Regions from separate parts of the Pseudobutyrivibrio xylanivorans genome, predicted to be linked through region 2. Evidence: riboswitches for the same ligand, from Rfam matches in the RefSeq annotation. Region 2 holds a riboswitch; the other holds the start of a gene.
The links. Region 2 has a riboswitch for FMN ahead of ribD (bifunctional diaminohydroxyphosphoribosylaminopyrimidine deaminase/5-amino-6-(5-phosphoribosylamino)uracil reductase RibD). Riboswitches for the same ligand answer to the same signal wherever they lie in the genome.

Region 1: it holds a riboswitch for FMN, as region 2 does, so the genes downstream of both, FXF36_RS02440 (ECF transporter S component) here and ribD (bifunctional diaminohydroxyphosphoribosylaminopyrimidine deaminase/5-amino-6-(5-phosphoribosylamino)uracil reductase RibD) in region 2, are expected to answer to the same signal.

The regions. Positions count from the first base shown of each region.
Region 1 is NZ_CP043028.1:533,875-541,308, forward strand. It holds gene FXF36_RS02410 (hypothetical protein) at 1-62, opposite strand, end outside; gene FXF36_RS02415 (ABC transporter ATP-binding protein) at 50-769, opposite strand; gene FXF36_RS02420 (GntR family transcriptional regulator) at 795-1,145, opposite strand; gene pepF (oligoendopeptidase F) at 1,358-3,154, opposite strand; gene FXF36_RS02430 (hypothetical protein) at 3,479-3,844, shown strand; gene FXF36_RS02435 (SPFH domain-containing protein) at 4,101-5,117, opposite strand; gene FXF36_RS02440 (ECF transporter S component) at 5,237-5,866, opposite strand; FMN riboswitch at 5,973-6,087, opposite strand; gene FXF36_RS02445 (DHH family phosphoesterase) at 6,149-7,434, opposite strand, start outside.
Region 2 is NZ_CP043028.1:1,237,324-1,244,757, forward strand. It holds gene FXF36_RS05700 (bifunctional 3,4-dihydroxy-2-butanone-4-phosphate synthase/GTP cyclohydrolase II) at 1-214, opposite strand, end outside; gene FXF36_RS05710 (transposase) at 343-642, shown strand; gene FXF36_RS05715 (IS3 family transposase) at 651-1,544, shown strand; gene FXF36_RS05720 (riboflavin synthase) at 1,541-2,143, opposite strand; gene ribD (bifunctional diaminohydroxyphosphoribosylaminopyrimidine deaminase/5-amino-6-(5-phosphoribosylamino)uracil reductase RibD) at 2,143-3,240, opposite strand; FMN riboswitch at 3,378-3,492, opposite strand; gene FXF36_RS05730 (ABC transporter ATP-binding protein) at 3,677-4,618, shown strand; gene FXF36_RS05735 (ABC transporter permease) at 4,618-5,763, shown strand; gene FXF36_RS05740 (ABC transporter permease) at 5,750-6,913, shown strand; gene FXF36_RS05745 (sensor histidine kinase) at 6,903-7,434, shown strand, end outside.

The sequences.
Region 1 (7,434 bases), 700 kb from region 2:
ACGAGAACGTATGCCATCATCTTCCAGGATTTTCTAAACTCGTACTTAATTAGTTTTCCCACCACAATTCACCTCCAACAACGCTGCTATAAACCTTCCTGTATTTGTCTGCAAGGGAAATACCCTGAGCCTGTCTCAGCTCCTCAACATCATAAATTCCAACAAGCTTTCCTGCATGAACGAAAACTGCACGATCAACAAATGATTCCATTTCTTCCACAAGGTGACTGGAAACCAAAATAATCTTGCCCTCTCCGGCATGTCTGATAATTACATTGACAACTGCATCTCTCGCAAGCAGATCGATTCCGTTAAGAGGTTCGTCCAGCATATATACCACTGCATCTCTCGCCATGGTAACCGCAACCTTTAGCTTTGCAAGCATACCTGATGAAAGCTCTCTACACTTCTGCTTAGACTCAAGCTCCATTTCACTAAGCATTTCTTTGAATCTTCCCATAGAAAAATCCTCAAAGAAATCCTGATAATACTTACCCACATCCTCAATTGTCATCCAATCATAAAAGAATGGCTCTGTAGACATGTAAGCGATTTTGCTTCTGCTAGCAACCCCCACTGGCTGCCCATCGAAGTATATGTTGCCTGATGTAGGCTTTGTAAGCGCTGCCGCCATCTTCATCCAAGTAGTTTTACCACTTCCGTTTGGGCCAAGCATTGCATATATATGTCCCGGCTCAAGCTTCATGGAAATACCGTCAACCGCAGTTTTTCCACGATATTTTTTTGTAACATCAATGCTTTCTAACATTTTCAAATCCTTTCTCCATTTTTCCTTATTCAGTTTTGTTAATCATATCGATTGCCTCTTCCTTTGAAATTCCAAGCTCAAAAATATGCTTAAGGAAATCGTTCAGGCAACTTTGGGCCATCTCATGTCTGCAGGACTGAATCCTTTCAGCATCCTCTGTGACAAATGTGCCCATCCCTCTTTTGGTGTAGCAAACTCCCTCTCGCTCCAGCTCCTGGTATACTCTGGCAGCAGTGTTTGGGTTGATAGTGTACTTTACCGCCAAGTCCCTGCTGGAAGGAAGCTTCTCACCACACTTGATTCGCTCATTTATTATGTCAAGCTTGATTGCAGTGATTACTTGCATATAAATGGGTGTTTTTGAATCATACTGCATAGTCTATACTCCTCATGTGTACCGCTGTATTTGTGTACTATGCATATAGTACACTATTGCAATATGTATGTCAACCACCCAAACGTAAAAAACCCTCGTTACGCCTACAAGCCATGGGTAACTACGCTCAACTACATGTTTCGCTTCAGTTACCCATAAGCTTGATGGCTACGAGGGGTTCGCTGGTTCGCTATGCACTGTGTACTATTCAGTTACACGAGCTCTGCGAGCTCGTTGATGATGTCGCCCATCTTAGCGAGGGCGGCTTCGATAGGTGCAGGTGTAGTAAGGTCTACGCCTGCGATTTTGAGAAGCTCTACTGGCGCATCGGTGCATCCAGATGATAAGAACTTCTTGTAGCGAGCAACAGCTGGCTCACCTTCCTTTAAGATCATGTCTGCAATTGCTACTGCTGCACAGAAGCTTGTTGCATACTGATATACATAGAAATTGTAGTAGAAGTGAGGAATACGTGCCCACTCGTAAGCAATTTCATCGTCAGAAATCATATCTGGTCCGTAGTACTTTTCGTTGATTTCCTTATAGAGCTTGCAAAGATTCTCTGAGTTAAGGTTCTCACCAGCCTCTACCATCTCGTTTGTTGTCTTCTCGAACTCAGCAAACTGTGTCTGACGGAATACTGTGCCCTTGAAGCTATCAAGGTAGTGGTTGAGAAGATATGCCTTCTCCTTCTTATCGGTACAGTTCTTGAGAAGGTATTCTAATAGAAGAATCTCATTACAAGTAGATGCTACCTCTGCAACGAAAATCTTGTACTGGCTGTAGATGTATGGCTGTGTCTTGTTAGAGAAATAGCTGTGCATTGAGTGACCCATCTCATGAGCTGTAGTGAACATATCATCAAGTGTGTCTGTATAGTTCAAAAGCATATATGGATGTGTACCATATGCGCCTGCTGAGTATGCGCCGCCGCGCTTACCCTTATTCTCATAAACATCAATCCAACGATTCTCAAATCCTTCTTTAAGAAGCGCAACATAATCATCACCAAGAACAGCAAGAGCTTCGCAGATTGTCTTCTGTGCCTCTTCGTACTTAACAGGCTTTGCAACATCAGCAATCATTGGTGTGTAAATATCATACATATGAAGCTCATCCACACCGAGGCACTTCTTACGAAGTGAAACGTATGCATGGAGCTTATCTAAATTTGCATTTACTGTCTTAACAAGATTGTCATAAACCTGTGGTGATACATTGTTTGCATCAACAGCTGCCTCAAGGTTTGATTCGTATTTGCGAACTCTTGCATTGAAGATGTGCTGCTTAACCTCTCCATTGTAAATAGCAGCCATTGTATTTAAGTACTTCTTGTACTCACCGTAATAGTTCTCAAATGCATCCTTTCGAACACGTCTGTCAGCAGACATAAGCATTGGGACGAAACGACCATCTGTAAGAACAACCTCTTCATTATTCTCATCCTTGATTGCAGGGAATGTCATATCAACATTCTTAAATGCACTGTAAACTTCTGATGGAGTGTTGCCCATTTCCTGAGTCATGGCAACAACCTTCTCCATCTCAGCTGAAAGAGTGTGATCCTTCAATCTTTGGATTTCTTTAATCTCGATTCTATAAAGCTCAAGCTTTGATTCTTCCTTAAAGAAGCCCTCAATTTTCTCAGATGGACATGCTAAAACCTCAGGTGAAACAAATGAAAGTGTGGCACCAATCTTTGCATAGAGACCAAACATTCTCTGTGACATTGCCTGATGCTCTGTATTTCCCTGATCCTGGTCGAAGAGACGCTCTGCATAGTTAAACGCAAGGTCAAACTTCTCCCCAAGAATTGCATCAATATCAAGAACAGTAAGAAGGTTAGATGCGCTATCGCAAACCTTTCCCTCAAACTTTGCAATCTCCTGAAGCTTCTCTTCGATGAACTTAAGTTCTGCCTCCCAAGCGGCCTTGTCCTCATACATATCTGTCAGGTCCCATGTATCCTCCACGCGAACCTGGTCACGGCTGATTAATTCTTTTGCCATAATCAATTCTCCTATCTAAAATAATCGCTTTGTTGCTATTCACAGTTGACTCCCACTTCTTTCAGAATTGAACTCTTTCAGAGTTCTTTCCCAGTGCTAAAGCACTTAAAATTCTTCATGTAGTGGGAGTCACTGATTCTAGTTTATAAATATTCAAGAATCATTCTTTTACATGCAAGCATGACAAGAATAAATTCTTGAATATTTATAACTGTGAATAGCAACAGTTATTTTAACACATTTCAAACTTTAATCACCAATTTTTCAAATTTTCAATGTATTCTATTAATACAGTCGTTGGTGTCGTTTGAAAAGGAGCAGGCTATGGCAGATAACAGAGCTGATTTGATTAAGGGACTTAGCGATGCAATGAGTGGAAACAAAGCGGATGAGCTTGGACGCCAGTTCTTTGCTGACACCAATACACTTCGTACCGGCGCAGCTGGTGGAATCACAGAAATAAGTGTGCTTGTTTCAAAGGCTGAGTTTGGCAGAATTGCCAGCGGAGTTGTAAAATATCATGTAACAGACCGTCGTGGTATTGAAGACGGCAATGACATTATCTTTAATGAAGTTGAATCTGATGGGTTTACACAGACTGGACATAAGCTCACAAAGAGAGTGCTTGATGTAAAGTCTTACCTACAGGTCAACGGATTGAAAGAAGGGTTCTCAATCATCGCTTTCTAGGCGATGTAAACTGCACACGTTCGTGTGCTGATATAATAAAGAGACACCATTACTGGCCAGTTTAGCCAGGACATGGTGTCTCATTTTTAGTCCGCCTGTTACGCTCTCAAGCCTTGGTATTGCCCTTTTATGTAAGCTTCGCTTACTAGACCACAAAAGTTGATTGCAAAGCAATCATCCTTTTGGGTTCATATGTCGCGAGATTGGCTCCTTAGGCAACACCAAGAGCTAGATAGCTACAGGCTCATCTAATACCTTATACCCCTTCGAACCCAACGTGATCCTTGGCGAAGTGACGGGTTGTCGCGCCTTTGTCGGCGTCGCTGCAGCAAGGGTCATCCTTTGTCTGGACTGGCTCCTTTGGAGCTGTCTTGTCGATAGGTGTGCTCTCGCCGAAGCCAAGCATCTCTGTCTTAAAGGTAAGATCAGCGGCAGCTGTTGCAAGATCTGTAGGTACCACAATCTTTGTTGCACGGCCATCTCCCATCTTCTCAAGAGCCTCAAGCTTCTTGATAAGAAGAACTCTCTCATCCATGTTTGCAGCCTTGAGCATTTCAATACCACGAGCCTCAGCCTCATATACAAGGCGGATTGACTCAGCCTGGCCTGTTGCTCTTGCGATTGCTGCATCTCTTTCAGCCTCAGCCTTAAGAACGAGTGCCTGCTTATCACCTTCTGCTCTTGTGATAGAAGCCTGCTTGTGACCTTCTGCCTCAAGAAGAGTCTCACGACGATCACGCTCAGCCTTCATCTGCTTCTCCATTGAACGCTGAATTTCCTCTGGTGGAATGATGTTCTTAAGCTCAACACGGCCTACCTTGATACCCCAAGGATCAGTAGCTTCATCAAGGATTACACGCATCTTTGAATTGATGTTGTCACGTGATGTAAGAGTCTGGTCAAGCTCAAGCTCACCAACCAAGTTACGAAGTGTAGTAGCTGTAAGATTCTCAAGAGCAACAATAGGACGCTCAGCTCCATAAGCATAAAGCTTTGGATCCTGTACCTTAAAGTAAACTACAGTGTCAATTTTCATAATAACATTATCTTTTGTGATAACGTCCTGTGGTGGGAAATCAGCCACCTGCTCCTTCAAGGAAACACGCTTTGCAACTCTCTGAAGGAAAGGAATCATAACATGAAAACCTGCCTGCCAGGTTGCATGATATTTTCCTAAAAATTCAATAACAAATACGTAGCCCTGTGGAACAATTCGAATTCCGAAAGCAATGGCTACAATGATAATAATCAATAAAACAATTAAAACTGGCATAACAATACCTCCTCAAAAATATTATTTTATGGTTTAAGTATAATAAATAAAGGAGCAGATTTCTACTCAAAATCTGCTCCTTTAGACTGTTCTAATTAATCTGTGATTGCGAATTAACTCTATTTATTTCCCTTCAATAACGGACGAAGTGGCTGGTAAATCAACACAGTGATAATCGCTGAGATTAAGCCTTTTACGAATGTAAATGGCACGTTGAAGAGGAGTAGGCACTGCTCAATGGAATTAATCTTTGCGAATGGTGCCACTGCCTGATAAGCTGCCACAATAACATCCTTTGGCATGAAGTTGTAGTATACCGGATATACTACATAAAGGTTTGATGGGAAGCTGATAGCTGCCATAATAACTGCACCTACAACTGCTCCAATAATTGCATTTTTCTTTGTCTTCTTGTGATGGTAAATTAAGCCAGCAGGAAGCACGAAAGCTGCACCAAGAATAAAGTTTGAAAACTCACCAACACCACCGGTCTGAGTAATGAAAAGGTGAAGAATATTCTTGATAAGGCATACGATAACGCCGTACACTGGGCCAAGTGCAAAGGATGCCATAAGTGCTGGAAGCTCTGAAACATCAAGCTTGATAAAGCTTGGCATAATTGGCACTGCTGTGTCTAAGAACATAAGCACAAAAGCAATTGCTGAGAGCATCGCTGTCACTGTCATGCTTCTGACATCTACCTTCTTGTTAGTTTTTGTTTGCATGTTTGTCATTCCTACTGAATCCATTTTGGACCTCCCTATTGATTAAAATTTTATAGGAGATCTTCGTTAACACCTCATAAGAAAAGCCCTGAGATTAATCTCAGGGCTTTAACGTACACTAAAATAATTTGCACATCTTCTTCCATCCAGACTATACTGTCGGCTTCGGAATCACACCGAATCATGCCTTGCGGCTCGTGGGCTATACCACCGGTAGGGAATCACACCCTGCCCTGAAGATTTCCTATTTGATAAAAATATACTACACTCTTTAAAATGAATCAACTGAAAAATCAGATTATTCCATTATTTTTCCTTCTCATAAGTCTTGTTGAAAAGCTCTCTATCGAGAATATAAACATTGGAAAGATTCTGACCTGAAACAACAAAATAGTCTCCAGGTCTACCAAGACAATAATTCTCTGGTGACCACTTGGTGAAGACCTTTGTTCTGCGGCTGATTTCCTTTGCATAAATATCTCCATTGCCAATATAAACGCATGATTTTATGAAAGGCAACAAGCTCTGTGTCTGACCATGCTTTTGAGTACGAATTATAGGCTCGTAGTCACCAGGGTATCTGTACTCTGCATCACTACGATTATAGTACGTATCAAACATCTCCTCCGTTGTCACATAAATCTCACCGCGAACGCCTGCAACAATATAGGTATCCTCTGCAATTTCAACATCAAAATCACCCTCAAGTGCACGGATAATTATCTTGGTTCCAACTGGCATAATATCACTGCCCTTTGCATATCCCAGATAAATCTTTTTGCTCTTATATTTGTCCATATCAGAAATATCTGCCTGATAATCCGATGCATAAATTATCTCGTTATCTAAGAAGTAATCCTTCATGCGCTCACGGAAGAACTGCTGTACAGATGAAGAATTATAATCAAGCTCCTGCTTTTCAAGAAGGGAGCGAATGATTGAACCACCAGCCTTGATTGTGTGTCCGCCACCATTACCAACGCCCTCGCAAATAAAGCGAGCAAGCTCGTCGGCCTTGACCTCCTTCACACAGCTTCTAACGGAAATCTTGATTCCGCCCTCGTGAATAGAGTATGCCAGGCAGCAATCCACGTCCTCAACCTCAAGAAGCATATCCGAAATGATTCCAAGAATATTAGGGTCACATGGGTCTGTCTTTACGATAGAATAATGATTGTCCCTGTAATATTCCGAGCCAAGAAGAGCAATACCAGCAATTCTAAGCTCCTCCTGAGAGATGTTAGAATTCTTGAACTTTGTAATGAGCGTGTTGCTGTATTTCAACTCATCTCGCATATCCATGTCCAAAGGATGGTGGATTTCCGAGAAATTACTACTGTCTGTAAGAAGACCGTAGTAAAGAGCTGTAGCAAGACTAACATCATCTGAAATAGAAATCCCCTCTTCTCTCAGCATACCCCAAATCAAAGTGGAACAGCTGGCAAGATATGAACGAACCTCTGAAAGCTCTGGCAAAGGATTTGAAATCTGATGATGGTCGATTACCGCAATTGTCTTTGCCTTGAACTTGCGAATATTTCCCTCGCCATACTGACTGTCAATTGTAATAAGCAAATCCGGAAGCTCCTGCT
Region 2 (7,434 bases):
GTGGAAGCGCCAGCTTAAATGCAAGCTCCTCACTCATTGGCATACAGATAAGACCTCTTCCAACTGATGCCATAAGATTTACATTTTCTGTGGTAGCAAACTCTGCTGCACAGATGAAATCTCCTTCATTCTCACGTCCTTCATCATCCATAACCATGATGACCTTACCATTTTTCAAATCATCAATAGCTCTTTCAATCGACTCTCTTCGCATTTTTCTTCCCTTCCTATGAACTTCTTTATATATTTTCCAACTACATTAGTGTTAGCATCTAAATAGTACAAAACAAAATGAGATATTCCCTTCAAGTATTGTATAATCAACAAATGGAGGAACTCATTATGTCACGTCAAAGAAAACAACACAGCAAGCAATTCAAGTTGGATGCCATCAACTATCGTAAGGAGCATCCTGATCTCACTCAATCAGAGTGTGCCAAGAACCTAGGAATAGGTGTCAGCACCTTGGCCCGTTGGGAATCTCAGTACAGAGACCACGATGGCGATATTCCTGTTCGTGGTTCGGGTAATTACGAATCAGATGAAGCGAAGGAAATCGCTAGATTGAAACGTGAGTTACGCGATGCTCAGGATGCACTTGATGTGTTAAAAAAAGCCATCAGCATTCTGGGGAAAAATTAACGGAAGCTATCTATACTGAAGTTTCCGCAAAGGTAGAGGCATCTAAAGTTACTGGACACCGTGTTTCTACTTCTGGAATGCTGAAATTTTTAGGTGTTTCTCGCTCTGGATATCGCTCTTTTCTTAATCGCAAGGTTTCTGCTACTAAGCAACGTAAAGAAGCGGTTAAAAAGAAAATCCAGACCATCTATGATGATTCTAAACAGAACTACGGAGCCCCTAAAATAGCACAGACTCTTCGCAATTCTGGAGAAACTATATCCGACCGCACTGTAGGTTTATACATGCGTGAAATGGGCATTAAAGCCCAGTGGGTGAAGCCTTGGACTACCACAACCAGAGACTCTGATTTTAGCAAAGAGCTTCACAACATCCTTGATGAACAATTCAATCCAGATAGACCAAATGCTGTTTGGTGTACTGATATCACATATATTTGGACTCAGAACGGATTTGTTTATCTGAACTGCGTCATGGACTTATTTGCCAGGAAAATCATTGCCTGGACCCTCGCAGAAACCATGGAGGTTTCTACTGTTATTGAAACTATTGAAAAAGCTAAGGCTAATCGAGACACTGATTTACCTTTGATTATCCACTCTGACCGTGGTAGTCAGTATGTTTCAAAGGCCTGGCAAGAAGCTACTGCAAAGATGCAGCGTAGCTACTCTCATAGTGGCTATCCTTATGATAACGCCTGCATCGAATCCTTCCATTCACTAATAAAAAGAGAATGGCTTAACAGATTTACCATTACCGATTACAGGCATGCATACATGCTTGTTTTTGAATACATTGAAGCATTCTATAACACCGTCAGGATTCATAGTCATTGTAACTATATGTCTCCTGATGAATATGAAAGGTTGTATGAAAGGGTGAAGTCTCCGTCAGTTGCTTAACTGGCAGAACCTCTCATTTTAATTTGTACTAAATCTTGACACAGGACCACATCATTTTCCAGATTAACTACATCCCCTATCTTTTTATGACCCAAAACTGTCTCCTTTAATGTGTGGGGTATGATACTAACCTTAAAACTGTCATAACTCACTACCGCTACAGTCAGGCTGATTCCATCTATAGTGATGGAGCCCTTTTCCACGATACCTTCCATGATTTTTCCATCAGTTCTTATCTCGAACCAGACTGCATTGCCATCTTGTCTTATGCTTTTTATAATGCCTGTGCCATCAATATGTCCGCTTACAATGTGTCCGCCAAAGCGACCATTTGCAGCCATTGCCCTTTCCAAATCCACTGGACTTCCAACACCAAGTGCTCCTAAGCTAGAACGTGAAAAGGTCTCGTTCATAACATCAGCAGAAAACCCATTAGCGTTATGCTCAACCACCGTGAGGCACACGCCATTAACAGCTATGCTGTCACCCATATGGATATCCTCAAGTACCTTGCTGCAGCTGATGGTAATACGCTGCTGCTTTCCACCTCTGGTGATTCTTTGAACCTTTCCAAGTTCTTCAATAATCCCGGTAAACATTAGTAGATCACCTCGTTTTCTATAATCAGGTCATCTCCAGCCCAAGTGGTATTTATTGGATTTAGCTTAATTGCATCATTAATATCCGAAATTCCAAGCCCCTCCACAGGTGATTTGCTGTTTCCGCCGAAAATCTTTGGTGCCATATGAATATGAATTTCATCCACTATTTTGCTTTCCAGCGCACTGAAGTTAATAGTTCCACCACCCTCCAGCAGGATGCTGTCTATTCCCATATTTCCAAGCTCCACCATCAGAGAATTCAAGTCTATTCCATTTTCAGTCCGTGGCAGCTTAAGTACAGTACATCCCGCCTTTTCGTATTCAGCAATTCTACTTTCATTTTCCGATGAGGTCGCAATTATGGTCTTAATCTCACTGGCAGTCTCGACGATTTTGGAATTGATCGGAGTTCGTAAATACGAATCGCAGATAATTCGTACCGGATTATTTGATGGTTCATCAAGTCTGCAATCCAGTGATGGATTATCGATGATTACAGTAGAAACTCCTACCATTATTCCCGACAGATTCTTCCTTAGTCTGTGAACATTTTCCCTTGCCGCATCGCCGGTTATCCACTTGGACTCACCACTTGCTGTTGCTATCTTTCCATCTGCAGTCATAGCGTATTTCATCACCACATAAGGGAGCTTGGTCGACATATATTTGTTGAAAACACGATTCAGCTTTTTGCATTCATTTTCAAGCATGCCAACCTCTACCCTGATTCCGTTGTCCCTAAGAATCTGGGCGCCTTTCCCTGCTACTACGGGATTCACATCAAGGGTTCCAATCACCACTCGTTCGATGCCACTTTCAATTATTGCCTCTGTGCATGGTGGTGTTTTTCCATAGTGGCAGCAGGGCTCTAGTGTTACATACATTGTGGCCCCCTTTGGATTATTTCCCTTTTCTTTGCAGTCCTTTAGAGCATTGCGCTCTGCATGAAGTCCACCATATTTTTCATGGTAGCCTTCGCCAATAATCTGACTATCTTTTACTATTACTGCGCCCACCATTGGATTCGGATTTACGAATCCGGCACCCTGCTCCGCAAGAGCTAGCGCCCTTTCCATATAATATTTGTCTTCCATATTTCCTCCCAAATAAAAAAGCCTTGGATTTCTCCAAGGCAAAAAACAGTTCATTCCTAAAACCAAAACAGGCTCTGAGATATAAAAATCTCAGAGCCCAATTAATTCTACAAATAAACCGGATGCTAAAAAACATCCACCATCTTCTTTCATCCAGACTATACTGTCGGCTTCGGAATTACACCGAATCATGCCTTGCGGCTCGTGGGCTGTACCACCGGTAGGGAATTGCACCCTGCCCTGAAGATAACTATTCAATTGACTTGATACTAAATGACTTGAAGTATATTGTCAACAATAAACTTCCTCCATACAACATGACATTTGTCACATCACCAAATGACTCCCTTCACTGTAACATGACAATTGATTTGGGTATTATAATCTCAGAAATAAGGAAATCACATCAAAAACAAAACCGAAAGGGGAAAGATATATGAGTACAAATGTAGTATCAATCGAAAACTTGGTAAAAAGATACGGTGATAAGGTGGCAGTTGATCACTTTTCATTAAATGTAAATGAAGGAGAAATTCTTGGACTCCTTGGACCAAATGGCTCAGGCAAGACAACTACAATCAATTGTCTTCTCTCACTTCTCCAGTACGACAAGGGAACAGTAACAATCTTCAATAAGGAGATGAAGCCAGAGGCCTACGATATCAAATCTCAGATTGGTGTGGTACTTCAGAATGTGGCAGTTATTGATACATTGAATGTTTATGAAAACGTAGATTTCTTCTGTGGCCTCTACATCAGGGATAAGAAGCTTCGTAAGCAGTATGTTGAGGAAGCATTAGAGTTCACTGGCCTCACAGAGTACAAGAAGTATAAGCCAAAGAAGCTTTCAGGAGGTCTTCTTCGCAGACTTAACATTGCCTGCGGAATCGCTCACAAGCCAAAGCTTATCATCTTCGACGAGCCAACAGTTGCTGTAGATCCACAGAGCCGAAATGCAATCCTCGAGGGAATCAAAAAAATGAACCGAGATGGAGCAACAATCATCTACACCTCACACTACATGGAAGAGGTTGAGGAGCTTTGCTCACGAGTGGTAATCATGGACCACGGCAAGAACATTGCAAACGGAACAGCAAATGAGCTTAAGGCATCACTTATGAGCCGTGAGACAATCCGAGTAAATCTTCCTAATAAATCTGATGAAGTAATCAATGGACTAAAGGAAATCAATCACGTTTATAAAGTGAAGGAAGATGGAGATGATTTGGTTATTAAGTGTGACGGCGGTGACCACAATCTGGTTCACGTACTTAGTTATCTGACAGATAACAACATTCCATTTGGACACGTATCAACAGAACTTCCTACATTAAATGATGTATTCCTTGAAATCACAGGAAAGGAGCTCAGAGACTAATGTTCGGACGAATTTTTGTATATAAATTTAAGGAGATAATCCGAAACCGATATATGGTTGGCTGGAATTTCCTCTTCCCAATCGTACTTGCCACAGTATTCTACATGGGCTTCGGCAATCTTATAAAAGATGATCCTGATAACTTCCATACCATCGAGGCAGGCTACGTAAATACGAATCATGAAGAATCTGATTTTGAAAAGATACTAGAGCAACTGGAAGATGAAACCGATGGCAATGTACCAATCCTTACACTTCGTAAATACGATACCAGGCAAGCTGCCATGGATGCCATGAATTCAGATGAGGTATTTGGATTCTATGTTGAAGATGGTGATGAAATCGAAACCATCGTTCCTAAGAATGGCTACCATGCTACAACAATGAACCAGATTGTTAGGGAATATGAAAACAAAAAGACAGTGGTTGAGACTATCGCAAAGGATCATCCAGAAAACATCCAGACTGCTCTGGATATGATTACAGAAAACGTCGAGGTAATGAAGGAGCATGATTTTGGAAATAACACATCGCCATACGTGCAGTACTTCTTCGCTTTGATTGCAATGTCATCACTTTTCAGTTCTTGGATTAGCACCGCTATCCTTGAAGGAATATGTGCAAACATGACAGAGCAGGGAAAACGTTTTGAGTGTTCTCCAACCAACAAGCTTATGGCAATAGTAGCCGGCATATGTGCAGCCATGGTAATGCAGGCATTCTCGAATGCAGTAGTTGTTATATATGTTCAGGAGATTTTAAAGATAAGCTTTGGTGCCCCACTTGTAAACATTATTGCTATCACAACACTTGGAAGTGTTCTTGGTGTTTCAGCTGGTGTATTAATGGGTTCATTCATCAAAAATTCAAGACTATTAATTGTGGTTCCTCTTTGCTTTACAATGACCTGTTCATTCTTCAGTGGTCTTATGTGGCATCAGATTAGACAGTACATTGAAAGCAGAGTGCCAATTCTCAATCGAATCAATCCAGCATCACTTTTAGTTGACTGCCTCTACACCAGAGCAACCTACGGCAAAACAGATATGTACTATCAGGATATTATGCTTATGAGCATCATGATTGTTGTTAGTCTTTTCATAAGCGCAATCCTTTTAAGGAGGAGAAAATATGTCAGTCTTTAATGCAATTCTAAAATCATTAAAAGCAAATATTACAACCATCATCGTTTACTTAGCGATTTTCACAGTATTTGGAAATATGCAGGCTAAGGCTACAGTTTCTACCCAGGAGGATGCCTTTGAAGAAATGACAGTGAAAGTAGCAGTAACAGATAATGATGATTCCAAGCTTAGCCAAGCATTGGTGGATTATCTTACCGAAACTCAGGAAGTGGTTGACCCACAGACAGACGATCCTCAGGTGATGAATGATAATGTGCGATTCTTAATTTACGAGTATGCCCTTATTATTCCAGAAGGATTTGAGGAACAGATTATGTCCGGTGATGTAGAGAATGCACTCACCTACATTGCTCCAGGAACAACAGCATCGCAGTTTTTGCTCACAGAGAAGCTTAATGACTATTTACAGGATGTTGTGGTATATTTAAATAGTGGTTATTCAGAGGAAGAAGCCATTGCTCTTACACATGGCCAGATGGTAGAGCTTAGCAAGACACAGGCCACCGTAATAGATGAGCATGAGGAAAACCACCGTTCCTTCTACACAGGAATGTTCACCTTTAACGGATATACAATGATGATGCTCCTTTGCATCTGCGGAGCCTGCACATTGACTTTCATGAAGAATAGAGATGTTAGCAACCGTATTTCCGTTAGTGGAATGCATTTCTTCACTAGAAACGTAGCAACTATTTCAGCGGTATTCTTTATTGGTTTTGTGATTACAACAGTTGTAATTATGGTAATTCAGCTGATGGGACTGGAATATGCAAACGATAAGCTCCTTTACTATGCAATTGATACCTACACCCTAATGTTTGTAGGACTTGGAATGGCATATTTCATCTGCTCAATTACCTCAAACGAAAACCTGATAAACATGGTGGCAAACATGTTTGTACTTTCAATGAGCTTCTTATGTGGCGTATTTGTTGATACTCAGTACTTATCAGATTCTATCGTTAAGGCAGCACACTTTATGCCATTGTACTGGTACACCACAGCACTCAAATTTATAAATGATACTCCAATTAATAACATCTGGAGTCGCCAGTTCGGCACATATTTATTGATTGAAATCCTCTTTGCATTAATGTTCTTTGCAGCAGGGATGGTCATTTCAAGGAAAAAGGAACAGTATGCTTTATGATGTAATCATCCGCTTCTTAGCGGCAGCAGGATTAACAGTAATTATAAATGCAAGTGGCATTACAACCTCTACGGTTGTAATGTCTATTTACATTTTTTTGATTCTCGAAGTCAGTTTGCTGTTTGATAATAAATGGGTGTACGGCACGCTTACAGCCATACCATTTGTTATTTCCACCTGCTACACCTTGAATCAGGACAGGATTGCGCTTCGACTATTTGCAATCCTAGTTTTGGCTGGCTTTACAGTAGTATCCAGCATCCTTTATGAGCAGATGATGAAATATAAAAATCTTCTTCATCGTACCAGGGATGACAGCAAGGAGTTGGAGGAAATCCTGCAGGATAAAAACCGCAGACTTATGTCTGAACAGGACCAGCAGGTTCACCTTGCCACCCTTGGTGAGCGAAACAGAATCGCAAGAGAAATCCACGACAATGTAGGGCATCTCCTATCTCGCGCCATCCTTTTGCTTGGAGCAATTTCAACTGTTAATACAGATGATAGGCTGGAGCCTCAGC